DNA from 4 places in the Pseudomonas sp. S30_BP2TU TE3576 genome. Region 2 is predicted to be linked to each of the others. Evidence: predicted binding sites of a transcription regulator. Region 2 holds the regulator's gene; each other region holds the start of a gene.
The links. Region 2 encodes FliA, which starts transcription of late flagellar genes. Its sites were predicted from a motif close to CTAAAGTTTNNNNNNNNNNNGCCGNTAA; they were not measured.
Positions count from the first base shown of each region.

Region 1: the regulator FliA is predicted to act here: its motif matches at 2,788-2,815, upstream of ABIA48_RS20270 (flagellar protein MotY).
Region 3: the regulator FliA is predicted to act here: its motif matches at 1,925-1,952, upstream of ABIA48_RS05315 (methyl-accepting chemotaxis protein).
Region 4: the regulator FliA is predicted to act here: its motif matches at 1,905-1,932, upstream of flgM (flagellar biosynthesis anti-sigma factor FlgM).

Region 1 is NZ_JBNDLK010000001.1:4,434,848-4,438,641, reverse strand. Features, by position in the region: gene ABIA48_RS20280 (hypothetical protein) at 1-320, shown strand, start outside; gene ABIA48_RS20275 (argininosuccinate synthase) at 470-1,687, opposite strand; gene ABIA48_RS20270 (flagellar protein MotY) at 1,817-2,722, opposite strand; gene pyrC (dihydroorotase) at 2,882-3,794, shown strand, end outside.
Region 2 is NZ_JBNDLK010000001.1:1,483,781-1,487,574, forward strand. Features, by position in the region: gene ABIA48_RS06755 (protein phosphatase CheZ) at 1-679, opposite strand, end outside; gene ABIA48_RS06760 (chemotaxis response regulator CheY) at 701-1,072, opposite strand; gene fliA (RNA polymerase sigma factor FliA) at 1,241-1,981, opposite strand; gene fleN (flagellar synthesis regulator FleN) at 1,978-2,808, opposite strand; gene flhF (flagellar biosynthesis protein FlhF) at 2,925-3,794, opposite strand, start outside.
Region 3 is NZ_JBNDLK010000001.1:1,172,501-1,176,294, reverse strand. Features, by position in the region: gene ABIA48_RS05320 (alpha/beta family hydrolase) at 1-121, shown strand, start outside; gene ABIA48_RS05315 (methyl-accepting chemotaxis protein) at 324-1,892, opposite strand; gene ABIA48_RS05310 (CPBP family intramembrane glutamic endopeptidase) at 1,998-2,789, opposite strand; gene acnA (aconitate hydratase AcnA) at 3,038-3,794, opposite strand, start outside.
Region 4 is NZ_JBNDLK010000001.1:4,743,373-4,747,166, forward strand. Features, by position in the region: gene ABIA48_RS21610 (MFS transporter) at 1-121, shown strand, start outside; gene ABIA48_RS21615 (flagellar brake protein) at 186-932, opposite strand; gene ABIA48_RS21620 (flagella synthesis protein FlgN) at 1,026-1,493, opposite strand; gene flgM (flagellar biosynthesis anti-sigma factor FlgM) at 1,542-1,868, opposite strand; gene flgA (flagellar basal body P-ring formation chaperone FlgA) at 2,036-2,794, opposite strand; gene ABIA48_RS21635 (chemotaxis protein CheV) at 2,878-3,794, shown strand, end outside.

The sequences.
Region 1 (3,794 bases), 3.0 Mb from region 2:
AAACCAGCGTCTCCGTTCAGCACCGACTTCAGTTACCGGAACTTGTAAAAGACCTGTACATCATTGATGCACGCTGGATGAACAAGGAGATCGAATTTGGAGCGCTGCTGGAAAAAATCCAGAGGCCACGGGAAAAAACGGCGTACGTGATTCTGTTTGTCACTTGTGCCGTTTCGGAGACTTTACTGAAAGCCAGCGCGCTTAAACATTCAAGGCAGACCAGAAAGCGCAGTGCCGCCTTTCATGTAGCCTACAATCTGGACTCGCACAGGTTGTCGGTCATTGATCAGGCCGGACAACCGGCAAACAACAATGCGTAGTCCAGGACAGACCATTGGAAGGAGAAAAACAGGAAATCATCAGCGCAATCGAAATCACGCGACAACGCAGTAACTGGCGTCACACTCCGTTTTCAGGTGCCTGACCTCGTCGAGGACGAGGTCAGGCACCCATCACGATGTCAAAGGTCTCAGAACAGCTTCCGGCCTTTGTTCGCCGCAATGCGCATGCGCAGGGCGTTGAGCTTGATGAAGCCCGCTGCATCCGCCTGGTTGTACGCGCCACCATCTTCTTCGAAGGTAGCGATGTTGGCGTCGAACAGCGAGTCGTCGGACTTGCGGCCAGTGACGATCACATTGCCCTTGTACAGCTTCAGGCGCACAACGCCGTTCACGTTGACCTGGGACGCATCGATCATCTGTTGCAGCATCAGACGCTCAGGGCTCCACCAGTAGCCGGTGTAGATCAGGCTGGCGTACTTGGGCATCAGCTCGTCTTTGAGGTGAGCCACTTCGCGGTCCAGGGTGATCGATTCGATCGCACGGTGGGCACGCAGCATGATGGTGCCGCCTGGGGTTTCGTAGCAGCCACGGGACTTCATGCCCACGTAGCGGTTCTCGACGATGTCGAGACGGCCGATACCGTGTTCGCCACCGATACGGTTCAGGGTCGCCAGTACGGTGGCCGGAGTCATTTCGACGCCGTCCAGCGCGACGATGTCGCCGTTGCGGTAGGTCAGCTCCAGGTACTGCGGCTTGTCTGGAGCGTTTTCCGGGGAAACGGTCCAGCGCCACATGTCTTCTTCGTGCTCGGTCCAGGTGTCTTCCAGCACGCCGCCTTCATAGGAGATGTGCAGCAGGTTGGCATCCATGGAGTACGGGGATTTCTTCTTGCCGTGACGCTCGATCGGGATCGCGTGCTTATCGGCGTAATCCATCAGCTTTTCACGGGACAGCAGGTCCCATTCACGCCACGGAGCAATCACTTTCACACCTGGCTTCAATGCGTACGCACCGAGTTCGAAGCGAACCTGGTCGTTGCCTTTACCGGTGGCGCCATGGGAAATGGCGTCAGCGCCGGTTTCGTTGGCGATTTCGATCAGGCGCTTGGCGATCAACGGACGAGCGATGGAAGTACCCAGCAGGTACTCGCCTTCGTAAACGGTGTTGGCGCGGAACATCGGGAAAACGAAATCGCGCACGAACTCTTCGCGCAAGTCGTCGATGTAGATCTCTTTGACGCCCATGGCCTGAGCCTTGGCGCGTGCAGGTTCGACCTCTTCGCCCTGACCCAGGTCAGCGGTGAAGGTCACCACTTCACAGTTATAAGTATCCTGCAGCCACTTGAGGATCACCGAAGTGTCCAGGCCGCCGGAATACGCCAGAACGACCTTGTTTACGTCCGCCATGCCATCACTCCACGGGGTTCTACGGAAAGCCGTGAAGTCTACCGCTCATGCAGAACAATTTACAGTGGCGCGACAGCTTATGACGACGAAGCGACAGATTCTGTCGAGAGCGCGACGATGACCGAAGAGTCAGGAAGTTGCCGATACGGCTGCTTTTGTCGCTTGCGGGGCGACTTGTTCCGCCGGCGCTCCCCGCTCCAGGCGTACCGCTACACGACGGTTCTTCGCGCGGTTGACGTTGTTGGTATTAGGCGCCAACGGATAACGCTCGCCATGGAAACGCACGGTGATTTGCGATTCCTGGATGCCGTTGGCCTTGAAGAACTCCATCACTGCCAGCGCCCGGCGCCGCGACAGGTCGCGGTTGGTCAGGCGGTTGCCGCTGTTGTCGGAGTGACCGTCGAGCTCGATGTGATTGACCGTCGGATCCGCCTTCATGTACTCCAGCATCACCTGCAGCCTGGCCTTCGCCGCACTGTCGAGTTCGATTCCGCCGCCGGGGAAGCCGATTTCGGATTGCTTCACCTGCTCGAAGTTCTGCGGCAACAATTTGGCCACGCAACCCTGGTAATCGGCAAAGGCCTTGTTGAACCTGACCGGCAACAAGCGCACTTCCGAGACCCGGCCATCCCCCGAGGAATGGCGAACCACCGGGCTGCGACCGTCCATCAGACCGTTGATCAGGCGTCCGGCCTGAACCTGTGAACTGTTGAACAACACGTTGCCGCTGCCGACTCTCACCGTGCCCAGATTGATATCGTCACGCCCCGGTTGCCACGGTGCCGCAGCCGCCAGCAAGGTCGCCGAACCGCCGCCGATCATCGGGTTGTAGCTTTTCAGACGAAAAGTCGCCTGCTCGCCGGCACGACGCACGAACTCGCCCGAACCGAAGTCGGTAATCGGCTGCGTCAGACGGCATTCGAACTTGTCACCTTCGACCGTCCACTCAATGTTCTCCAGACGGGTCTGGAAAGTGAGCGCCATTGCCGGAAGGCTGGCAAACACACTGAGCAAGGCTAAATAACGCTGGCGCACGGGAGGCTCCACTGGCTTCTACAACAAAAAGACCGACACACACATGTTTACGGCATACCTGTTGGATATCGGAAGCTTCCTGCAAAACTTGATAGCGAGTGCCTGCAAGAGTCTTTTCCGGTAGCATTCCCTTGAGTTTGACCCGCCTGGAATCCCCTCATGTCCGACCGCCTGACCCTGCTGCGTCCCGACGACTGGCATATTCATCTTCGCGATGGTGCCGTGTTGACCAATACCGTCGCGGATGTCGCGCGCACCTTTGGCCGCGCCATCATCATGCCCAACCTGGTTCCACCGGTGCGCAATGCGGCCGAAGCCGACGGCTATCGCCAGCGGATTCTCGCTGCCCGCCCGGCCGGCAGCCCGTTCCAGCCGCTGATGGTTCTGTACCTGACCGACCGCACCCAGCCTGAAGAAATTCGCGAGGCCAAGGCCAGCGGATTCATTCACGCCGCCAAACTGTACCCGGCTGGCGCGACCACCAACTCGGATTCTGGCGTCACCAGCATCGACAAGATCTTCCCTGCACTCGAGGCCATGGCCGAAGTCGGGATGCCGTTGTTGGTTCACGGTGAAGTCACCCGTGGCGATGTCGACGTGTTCGACCGCGAAAAAATCTTCATCGATGAACACCTGCGCCGTGTGGTCGAGCGCTTCCCGTCCCTCAAAGTGGTTTTCGAACACATCACCACGGCGGACGCCGTGCAGTTCGTCAACTCGGCTCCGGCCAACGTAGGCGCGACCATCACTGCTCACCACCTGCTGTACAACCGCAACCACATGCTGGTGGGCGGGATTCGGCCGCACTTCTATTGCCTGCCGATCCTCAAACGCAATACGCACCAGGAAGCCCTGCTCGACGCCGCCACCAGCGGCAGCGAAAAATTCTTCCTCGGCACCGACTCGGCGCCCCACGCCCAGCACGCCAAGGAAGCGGCCTGCGGTTGCGCCGGTTGCTACACCGCTTATGCGGCCATCGAGATGTATGCCGAAGCCTTCGAACAGCGCAATGCGCTGGACAAGCTCGAAGCCTTCGCCAGCCTCAACGGCCCGCGGTTCTATGGTCTGCCGG
Region 2 (3,794 bases):
GTGGATCTTTTTCCGCAAGCATCGCTTCATGGTCATGTTCGATGCCCGCAAAGCGGTCCACCTGACTGGCCATCAGCACAAGCTTGAGCAGGTTGCTTTCAACTTCGGTGACCAACTGGGTCACACGCTTGATCACTTGCCCTGTGAGGTCCTGGTAATCCTGGGCGAGCAGGATGTCGTTCAGGTTGCCCGACACCGCACGATTGTCCGTGCCGCTGCGCGTCAGGAACCCGTCAACCCGCCGGGCCAGCTCACGAAACTCTTGCGCGTCGACTTCGCGACGCATGAAGCGCCCCCAGTCCGTGCTCAAGGCCTGGGCTTCATCCGCGAGGCCATTGACCAGCGGCGTGGCACTTTCCACCAGATCCATGGTGCGGTTGGCCGCAGCCTCGGTCAGCTTGACCACATACCCCAGACGCTCGGTAGCATCGGTGATCTGCGACACCTCTTCGGCTTGCGGCATGTGCGGGTCAATCTGGAAATTGACGATCGCGCTATGCAGCTCGCGAGTGAGCTTGCCCACTTCCTGATACAGGCCGCGGTCACGGGTCTGGTTGAGCTCATGGATCAATTGCACGGCGTCGCCGAACTTGCCTTTTTCAAGGCTCGCGACCAATTCGACGGCGTGTTTTTTCAGGGTCGACTCAAAGTCGCCCAATGAAGTTTCGTTATTGCCCATAGCTCCCCCGTGGCGCACTCATCAACCGATGCGTTCGAAAATCTTCTCGATTTTTTCTTTCAACGCCTGGGCCGTGAAGGGTTTGACCACATAGCCGTTAACGCCGGCCTGGGCCGCTTCGATGATCTGCTCACGCTTGGCTTCAGCGGTCACCATCAGCACCGGCAGGTGCTTGAGCTTTTCATCGGCACGCACGTGGCGCAGCAGATCGATACCGGTCATGCCAGGCATGTTCCAGTCCGTTACCAGAAAGTCGATGCTTCCGCTGTTGAGCACCGGAATGGCGGTAGTGCCATCGTCGGCCTCGACGGTGTTGGTGAACCCAAGGTCACGCAGCAGGTTCTTGATGATCCGCCGCATCGTTGAGAAGTCATCAACGATGAGGATTTTCATGTTCTTGTCCAATTCGACCTCCAAGCAGTCTTAAACGCGCCCAGCACCTGGACGCGCCATTTCAATCAATCCGGCAAAGCACTCAATGACTGTCTGGAGCACAACAGATCGGGACCGGCGCAGCTCAACACCACACCAGCCTCTTTCGCAGTGTCCCCCACACTGCCTTCAGCGCGCTCGCCACTCCCCCAAACGCCCCCGCAAACGGGCCGCGCACTGGCTGTGTAACTGGCTGACCCGAGATTCGCTGACCCCCAGGACCTCACCGATTTCCTTGAGGTTCAACTCTTCGTCGTAGTACAGCGCCAACACCAGTCGCTCGCGCTCCGGCAAATTGGCAATCGCATCCGCCAGCGCAGCCTGGAAGCGTTCATCTTCCAGGTCGCGTGACGGCTCGAGATGAGCACTCGCGCCATCCTCGTGCAGCCCTTCGTGTTCGCCGTCCTGCAACAGATCGTCAAAACTGAATAACCGGCTGCCCAGGGTGTCGTTCAAAATCCCGTAGTAATCGTCGAGACTCAATTGGAGTTCGGCCGCAACTTCGTGATCTTTAGCGTCACGGCCGGTTTTCGCTTCAATCGAGCGAATGGCGTCGCTGACCATGCGCGTATTGCGGTGAACCGAACGTGGTGCCCAGTCCCCCTTGCGCACTTCATCGAGCATGGCGCCGCGGATTCGAATGCCCGCGTACGTCTCGAAACTGGCGCCTTTGCTGGCGTCATATTTAGTCGACACTTCAAGCAGGCCGATCATCCCGGCCTGGATCAGGTCTTCGACCTGGACACTGGCCGGCAAGCGCGCCAGCAAGTGGTAGGCAATGCGTTTAACCAGCGGCGCGTAACGCTCGATCAGCTCGTACTGCGCATCACGCGCCGATATTTTGTAGAGGTTGTAACCGCTGGCCGTCATATCACAGGTCCTGCTGTCTGTTGCACGAGGCGCTCGACGAAAAACTCCAGGTGCCCGCGCGGGTTGGCAGGCAGCGGCCAGGTATCGACTTTCTGTGCGATGGCCTTGAACGCCAGCGAGCACTTGGAACGCGGGAATGCCTCGTAGACAGCACGCTGCTTCTGCACGGCCTTGCGCACGCTTTCGTCGTAGGGCACCGCGCCGACGTATTGCAGGGCGACGTCGAGGAAGCGATCCGTGACTTTGGTCAACTTGGCGAACAGGTTGCGCCCTTCCTGCGGGCTCTGGGCCATGTTGGCCAGGACGCGGAAACGGTTCATGCCGTAGTCGCGATTGAGCAACTTGATCAAGGCGTAGGCATCGGTAATCGAGGTCGGTTCGTCGCACACCACCAGCAGCACTTCCTGGGCTGCGCGAACGAAACTGACTACCGAGTCACCAATGCCCGCAGCGGTGTCGATCACCAATACGTCGAGGTTATCGCCAATATCGCTGAAGGCCTGGATCAGGCCTGCGTGTTGCGCCGGGCTCAGATGCACCATGCTCTGAGTGCCGGATGCGGCCGGAACGATACGGATGCCGCCTGGCCCCTGCAGCAGTACATCGCGCAGTTCGCAGCGGCCCTCGATCACGTCGGCCAGGGTACGTTTGGGTGTCAGGCCCAGCAGAACGTCGACGTTCGCCAACCCCAGGTCGGCGTCCAGCAACATGACGCGCCGGCCAAGCTCAGCCAAAGCCAGGGACAAGTTCACTGACACGTTAGTTTTCCCGACGCCACCTTTGCCGCCGGTCACCGCGATCACCTGTACGGGATGCATGCTGCCCATGTTATTTCTTTACCTTGTCTTGCATAGACGGAGGCCACATTACTGGCTGCGCGTTCACAAACGGAACAATGCATGGCAGACCATCGATGTAGGTACAAAAACTGTTCATTATTACCTCAGCCAACCTGCTTGGTCGGGCTGTGGTAGATGTCAGCGAACATGTCAGCCATGGCTTCTTCGCTGGGTTCTTCCTGCATTTGCACACTCACGGCGCGACTGACCAACTGGTGACGACGCGGCAGATGCAAATCATCCGGAATCCGCGGGCCATCGGTCAGGTAGGCCACCGGCAGCTCATGACTGATGGCCAGGCTCAACACCTCGCCCAGGCTCGCCGTTTCATCCAGTTTAGTCAGAATGCAGCCAGCGAGCCCACAACGCTTGTAACTGTGGTACGCGGCCGTTAGAACCTGTTTCTGGCTGGTGGTTGCGAGGACCAGATAATTTTTCGAGCGGATGCCACGACCGGCCAGGCTTTCGAGCTGCATGCGCAGTGCCGGATCGCTGGCCTGCAGGCCAGCGGTATCGATCAGCACCACACGCTTGCGCAGCAACGGCTCCAGCGCCTGCACCAGGGACTGGCCCGGATCGACGTGGGTCACCGACACATTGAGAATGCGCCCCAGGGTCTTGAGCTGTTCCTGGGCACCGATGCGAAAGCTGTCCATGCTCACCAGCGCAATGTTCTGCGCGCCGTACTTGAGCACGTAACGGGCAGCCAGCTTGGCCAGGGTGGTGGTCTTGCCCATGCCGGCCGGGCCGACCATGGCGATCACACCGCCCTCTTCCAGCGGCTCGACTTCCGGCGTAACGATCATTCGCGCCAGGTGCGCCAGCAACATGCGCCAGGCCTGACGAGGCTCTTCGATTTCGGTAATCAGCGCCAGCAGATCGCGCGACAGCGGGCCAGACAGGCCAATGCGTTGCAGGCGGCGCCAGAGATTGGCCTGGTCCGGACGACTGCCTTGCAGCTGATTCCAGGCCAG
Region 3 (3,794 bases), 310 kb from region 2:
TATCGAGGTGTGCTGGCTGGTGGCGGGGGATCATGATTTGAAGCCGTTGAAGGCTTCGGGGTTTAGTCATGAGCAGCATTTGGTGGCTGCGGCGCAGAAAGTGGTCGCATTTCTTCATTGAAAGATGTGGTATTGCAACTGGCCTCTTCGCGAGCAAGCCCGCTCCCACAGTGATCTTTGGTGTGGCTTGATTGTGTGATCAACACAAAACCCTGTGGGAGCGAGCTTGCTCGCGATGAGGCCTGTCCAGGCGGTACACATTTCATATTGGCAATAAAAAACCCGGAAGCTTTCACTGTCCGGGTTTTTTGTCATTCCAGCCTCTAACAGCGGTTAAACCGCTCCACCAACGAATACTGGGTATTCGCAGTCTTGGTCAGCTCTTCACTCAGCAGCGCCGAATTCTGTGCCTGTTCCGAGGTCTGGTCCGCCAGGGACGAAATATTGCTGATGTTGCGGCTGATTTCTTCGGCCACGGCACTTTGCTCTTCGGTCGCAGCAGCGATCTGGGTGGTCATGTCGGTGATGTTGGCCACCGCCTCGCTGATCCCCACCAGTGCCTGGTCCGCTTCCAGTACCCGCGCTACGCCTTCTTCAGCCTGGCGATGTCCGGCTTCCATGGTTTGCACGGCAGTACCGGCGGTTTGCTGGAGCTTGGCGATCAGCGCATGAATCTGCCCGGTGGACTCGCTGGTGCGTTGCGCCAGCTGACGGACTTCATCGGCCACCACTGCAAAACCACGACCCATCTCACCGGCACGGGCCGCTTCGATGGCGGCGTTCAGCGCCAGCAGGTTGGTCTGGTCGGCGATGCCTTTGATCACGTCGACCACACCACCGATTTCGTTGCTGTCCTTGGCCAGTTGGGTCACGGTCACGCCGGTTTCACCGACCACCACCGACAGGCGCTGGATGGCTTCGCGGGTTTCCCCGGCGATGTCGCGACCACGACCGGTCAGGCGATTGGCTTCCTGGGTGGCATCGGCAGTGCGTTGTACGTGACTGGCGACTTCCTGGGTGGTAGCGGCCATCTGATTGACCGCGGTGGCCACTTGCTCGGTTTCGACGCGCTGACGTTCCAGGCCGGTGGAGCTGTTGTGCGCCAGGGCATCGGATTGCCTGGCCTGATCGCTCAGGTGTTCGGCCGTGTCCTGCAGACGGGTCAGGCAAGTTTTCAGACGCGCTTCCTGGCTGAGGATCGACATCTCCAGACGCGCCTGGGCACCACGGCTGTCGGTGTACATCTGTGCAATCAACGGGTCAGACGTCGTCTGTTCAGCCAGTTTCAACAAACGCTTGAGACCGCGCTGTTGCCAGCTCAGACCCAGCAAGCCCAGAGGCACCGAAAGACCGGCCGCCAGGGCAAAACCCCATTGCGAGTTCAGCGATGCACCGATCATGAAGCTCAACTGACTGACCAGAATGAACGGCAGCCAATCCTGCAGGACCGGTAGCCATTTATCCGAGGAAGGAACGGCCGGCTTGCCCTGGTTGATGCGTTGGTAGAGCGCTTCGGCGCGGCGGATCTGTTCGGCGGTGGGCTTGACCCGCACCGACTCGTAACCGATTACCTGATTGCCTTCGAAGATCGGTGTCACATAGGCGTTCACCCAGTAGTGATCACCGTTCTTGCAGCGGTTCTTGACAATGCCCATCCATGGCAAGCCTTGTTTCAGTGTGCCCCACATGTGCGCGAACACCGCGACCGGGACGTCGGGGTGACGGACCAGGTTGTGCGGTGCACGGATCAGCTCCTCTGGGGAAAACCCGCTGATTTCGACGAAGGCGTCGTTGCAGTAGGTGATCATGCCCTTGGCATCGGTGGTGGAAATCAACCGTTGCTGAGCCGGGAAGGTCCGCTCGCGTTGTGTAATTGGCTGGTTGTTACGCATGGCTTTTTTAATCCGCAAGGCTTTCAAGTGCTGTATCGGCAAGGTCGGCGGATTGTTGAGACTATTTTTTGATAATTAGCAATGCGTCGCGAAATGACCCTTGCGTCAGCCGACGAGCATCGGATAGGTGAACAGGCCGAAGTGCAGCAGGTTCAAGCCAAAGTGGCTGGCAATGGCGGCGCCCAGACCGCCGAACCGATAGGCCAGGCCATAGCCGACCCCGGCCAGGGTCGCCAGCAAAACCCATTGCCATCCCGCGCCGGTGTGGGCCAGGCCGAACATCAATGACGCCAGCAGCAGGGCGAGGTTTTCACCGTAGGGCCGGTTTTTCAGGCACCGGCTCAGGCCGCCCTGGATATAGCCACGAAACAGCGCCTCTTCGACCAGCGTCACCAGCAGCAGATTGTTGAGCAACCACAGCCAGGCTTGATCTGGCCACTTCGGCGCCCAGGCGATTATGCCGAGCAGCAGCGCGCCACCCAACGCCAGCACGGCGCTCAAGGTCAGTGCCAGTGCGGTGGCATACAGGGATAGCCGAAGCGAACGGCGGCCGACAATCCACGGACAAACCAGTAACAGCCAGAAGCCGATCAGCGGTTTGTCCAGATTCAGGTGCATGGCAAACGGCACGGCATTATCGGTAAAACGCTGGGGGTCGATGCCTCGACCGTTGTAGAAACCGGGTAGCCAATGCGTCGCCAGTGTCAGTGCCAGGACGATGAACAGGCCGTGGCCGAGGAGACGGGCAAAAGGGATCACGCGTTGGCGGACTGCGGCGCCAGCGACCAGTAACAAGAACAGCGGGATTGCAGAAAGCCAACCGAGATGGCCGTAGGTCAGCGCCAGACCGTAGCCTAGGGAAAGCAGGACCAGAAACGTCCATGGCAGGGCAATCATTTGAAGTCCTTGTGTCAGTATTTGCGGTGCGCCGCCAACCTCTGTGGGAGCGGGCTTGCTCGCGATAGCGGAGTGTCATTCAACATCATCGTTAATGTTGAGCCGCCATCGCGAGCAAGCTCGCTCCCACAGTGGTCATGAGTCGGATGCAACATTGTGGGCAAGGCCACATTCGGCGGCGCGAGATTATAGGGGGGGTGCCACAAACAAAAACACCGCCCGAAGGCGGTGTCTTTGTCAGCGGTCGGTCATGACGCAATCAACTGCCGCAACACGTAGTGCAGAATCCCCCCGGACTTGAAGTACTCCACTTCATTGAGCGTATCGATGCGGCACAGTACTTCGACTTTCTCGCTGGTGCCGTTTTCACGGTTGATGACCAGCGTCAGGTTCATCCGTGGCGTCAGCTCGACGCCGGTCAAACCGAGGATGTCCAGGGTTTCACTGCCGTTGAGTTTCAGGCTCTTGCGGTTCTGATCCAGCTTGAACTGCAACGGCAACACGCCCATGCCCACCAGGTTGGAGCGGTGAATCCGTTCGAAGCTTTCGGCGACGACTGCTTTCACCCCCAGCAAATTGGTGCCTTTGGCTGCCCAGTCGCGGCTCGATCCGGTGCCATATTCCTGGCCGGCGATCACCACCAGCGGCGTGCCCGAAGCCTGATAGCGCATGGCGGCGTCGTAGATCGGCATTTTTTCCCCGGTGGGAATGTAGCGGGTGTTACCGCCTTCTTCGCCGCCGAGCATTTCGTTGCGTATGCGGATGTTGGCGAAGGTGCCGCGCATCATCACTTCGTGGTTGCCACGCCGTGAGCCGTAGGAGTTGAAGTCGCGCGGTTCCACGCCTTTGTCGCGCAGGTATTGCCCGGCCGGGCTGTCCACCTTGATGTTGCCGGCCGGGGAGATGTGGTCGGTGGTCACCGAGTCGCCGAGCAGCGCGAGGATGCGCGCACCCGATACATCCTTGACCACGGGCGGCGGGCCACCGATGTCGTCGAAGAAAGGT
Region 4 (3,794 bases), 3.3 Mb from region 2:
GGTAAGTGCCGGGCCAGAGCCTGAATCAGAGCCTGAAACAGTCACCGAAACTGAATCCGGTCAGCCGCCGGAAGATCCTGATACAGGGCGGGATCCCAACTACAGCGAGGCCAGGCCTTAAATCCAGGGCACAAAAAAACGGGCAGTCACCGCAAGGGACTGCCCGTTTTTTTATTGACGCGCTATCAGATGTCGTCTTTGTCGAAGCGACGCGCTTCGCGTTGCAATTGGTAGACGAAGCGTTCGACCTGACGCTGTACCAACCCGCTCATGTTGTGGAAGCGAACGCCGGCGAAGGTGGTGGAGATCTTTTCTTCGAAGTGCAGATAACGCAACTCGACCGGAGCGGTCATCTTGCCAAAGGGCAGTTCGGCGCTGAAACGGTCGTAAACCTGACCCAGTTGCAGGCTGCCAGTGATGTCGCCGTCGAAGCGCAGCTTGCAGCCGGTAGCGGAAATATCCAGCAGCTTGCCGCTGATCAAAGTCTTGAGCTTTTCGCCGTCCAGGTTGACGTTGACCAGTTGGGCCAGCTTCAGCGCGGCGCGGAACGCATTACGACGCTGGTGGTACACCACTTCGTCGGGCAGGCTGCCGCGATAGCAGCGGCTGCTGCCGGATTCGTCGATGGTCAATTGGCCGTTGCTTTCCCAGGCGATGCGCACGCCTTCGTGGAAACCTTCGACCTTGAACGGTTCGCCCGCCAGCAGGTAACGCTCGCCATCGCGGGGGATCATTTCGTCCAGGGCCATCATGTTGCTTTCACGGTCCAGGTCCACCAGATAGCTCTGGAAGCGCTGGCTGCGCTCGTGGAACGTGATGATCAGCGGGTCATGGCTTTCGAGCAGCTGGCGCAGGTTGCCGGAGATTTCCAAGGGCGTGGAGAGCACCTTGGGTGGCTGCGGAGCATCATCCACGGATAAGGCATTGGACACGGTTAATCAATCTCCAGACAAAATTTGACTACGACTAGCCAGCATTTTGCCAGCATCTTTTACGTCTTGGATAGAGCGGGCTCTTCGAACGGTTTAAGCCTGACTGAGCGGGCGTGGCTTAGCAAGCTTGGAGAAGGTTCCGCTGGCATCGTAAAGCGCCGGGGTTTCACCGCCAGTAAGGATTTTCAGCTGGGTGGCTGTAGCCGCTTGCTGGGTGAGGATCGACTGGCCGTTGTTGGCGTTGATGGCCTGGCACTGGGCGATGAGATCGGTCAGTACGTCACTTTGCGCCAGCAACTGGTCGCCAATGCTCGACTGGCTGGCCAGTTGCTCCAGGCCGTCGCGATTGGTCGGCAGGTTGAGGCTGGCGAGAATTTCACTGCGCTTGCGGCCATGCTGTTCGAGCAAAACGACCAATGCCTGTTTCTGCGCCAGGATGTCCTCGAGCAATGGCATGTCGCGACCATGCAGCGCCAGGGATTCGGTCTGCAGCAACTCCAGCAAGTGTTGTGCCGGAGCAAAGTCGTCGGTGATCAGTTGCAGTAAATGAGTGTCGTGCATGGCTGGCCTTGGGTTTTAAGCGTCCAAAAGCCTGGCGCCGGCGGTGGCCTAGCGCTGGGCTTCGAAATTGAGCAGTTTGCTGGCTACACGGTTGCTGTCGACCTTATAGCTGCCATCGGCAATCGCTGCTTTCAACTCGGCCACGCGGGCGTTGTCGACGGCAGGCTGATCGCGCAGCTTGTCAGTGACCTTCTGCAACTGTTGAGCCTCATTGCTGAGATGTACCGATTCCCCGCTTTTGACGGTACCGGCCTGTTCGGCCGCGGACTCCAGCGGCGCGGATTTGCCGGCTTCGGCGCTTTCCTTGCTGGCGCTGGTACGTGTACTGCCCGAAAGGGACGAGGAGCTGTTTAAACGGCTGAAATCGATGACCATGATAAAAAACCTCTGGGAATTTGGACGCTTGCCATGGTTTCGGCCATTCCCTGGAAAACTTTAGGCTCATTTATCGATGAGCCGTGCGCGCGCCAGCGCTTGCCCTGCATGGAGCACAGTCTAGGGAACAGCCAGCGCAAGCGCCACATTCTGATGAACAGAGAACCTTACATGGACACTTCCACCTGCCCCGGCGCCGTGACCTGCGCCTTGATGACTCGCTGGGAATTGAGGTTTTTCACCCGGATCTGTTCGCTCAGGCTGCCGTTTGACAGGGCTTCGCCCGGCATGCGCACGCTGAGCGTACCGCTGCGGGCGGTAATCACCACCTGATCACCCTTGCGGATGACCTCGGCCTGTTCGATATGCACCAGGGTAATCACCTGGTCGGTGACCATTGGTCGGGTCAGTCGCTGGCCGATCGCCTGATCGAGGGTGGTCAGGTAGCCCTGGCCGATCAGGCTGATATCGCGCTCACGCAGGACCACATCCCCAGGCTCGACAATGGCTGCGCGGCGCAGTGGCCGGGCGGTGGTCACGACATCGCGAAACAGGCGAACTTGAGCGGGTACGAAGACCGTCCAGGGGGATGCGCCCTCGCAGCGGACCTTGACCGTGACCCGTCCCAGCGGCTTTGGACTCTCAAGCGTTGCTGTCAATTCCTTGTCGCACATGGGCATGTGCATGCGCGGATCGAGCGGGTTGACCTGGATCTCGTAGCGACCTTCGGTTTGACTGGTCGCCAGATAGTCTTCTACGGTGAATTCAAGAAAGCCCTGAGTGACGCCGATAAGCATGTCAGGCAAGGTAACCGCGTCAGCAAGGGCAGGGCTGCCAGCGTTGAACAGGCAAACGGCCGCCAGCACGCCGAGCAATTTGCGGTAGGGTGTGGTCAGGCGTCGAAAAAATGTCGGTTCTGTGTTCATAACGATTAAAAAAGCAAGCGCCGTGCCGATTAGTGATGAAGGCGCGTCGCAACAACACTTGGCGTTGGTGTAGGAGTCTGGGCATGGCTGGTGTAATGGATTCGGTAAACCAGCGCACGCAACTGGTGGGGCAGAATCGCCTTGAGCTGTTGTTGTTCCGTCTCGACGGCCAGCAGCTGTACGGGATCAACGTTTTCAAGGTTCGGGAGGTGCTGCAATGCCCCCAGCTGACGCTGATGCCCAAGTCCAGTCCTGTTGTGTGCGGTGTGGCGAACATCCGGGGGGCGACCATTCCGATCCTTGATCTGGCAATGGCGACCGGCTCCGGTGCGTTGAAGGACAAGAACAATCCGTTCGTGATCATCACGGAGTACAACACCAAGACCCAGGGTTTTCTGGTTCGCTCGGTGGAGCGCATCGTCAACATGAACTGGGAGGAGATCCATCCGCCACCCAAGGGCACCGGACGCGATCACTACCTGACGGCGGTGACGCGGGTCGACAATCAGTTGGTCGAAATCATCGACGTCGAGAAAGTGCTGGCGGAAGTGGCACCGACGCCGGAAGCGATTTCCGTGGGTGTGGTGGATGTCGAAACCCAGCACAAGGCCCTTTCGTTGCGCGTGCTGACGGTCGACGACTCATCGGTGGCGCGCAAGCAGGTCACGCGTTGCCTGCAAACGGTCGGCGTCGAAGTGGTGGCGTTGAACGACGGTCGGCAAGCGCTGGACTACCTGCGCAAACTGGTCGACGAGGGCAAGAAGCCGGAAGAAGAGTTCCTGATGATGATCTCCGACATCGAGATGCCGGAGATGGACGGGTATACCCTGACGGCGGAAATCCGCAACGACCCGCGCATGCAAAAGCTTCATATCATCCTGCATACTTCGTTGTCGGGGGTTTTCAATCAGGCGATGGTCAAGAAGGTCGGTGCCGATGACTTCCTGGCCAAATTCCGTCCTGATGACCTGGCATCCCGGGTAGTCGACCGGATCAAAGC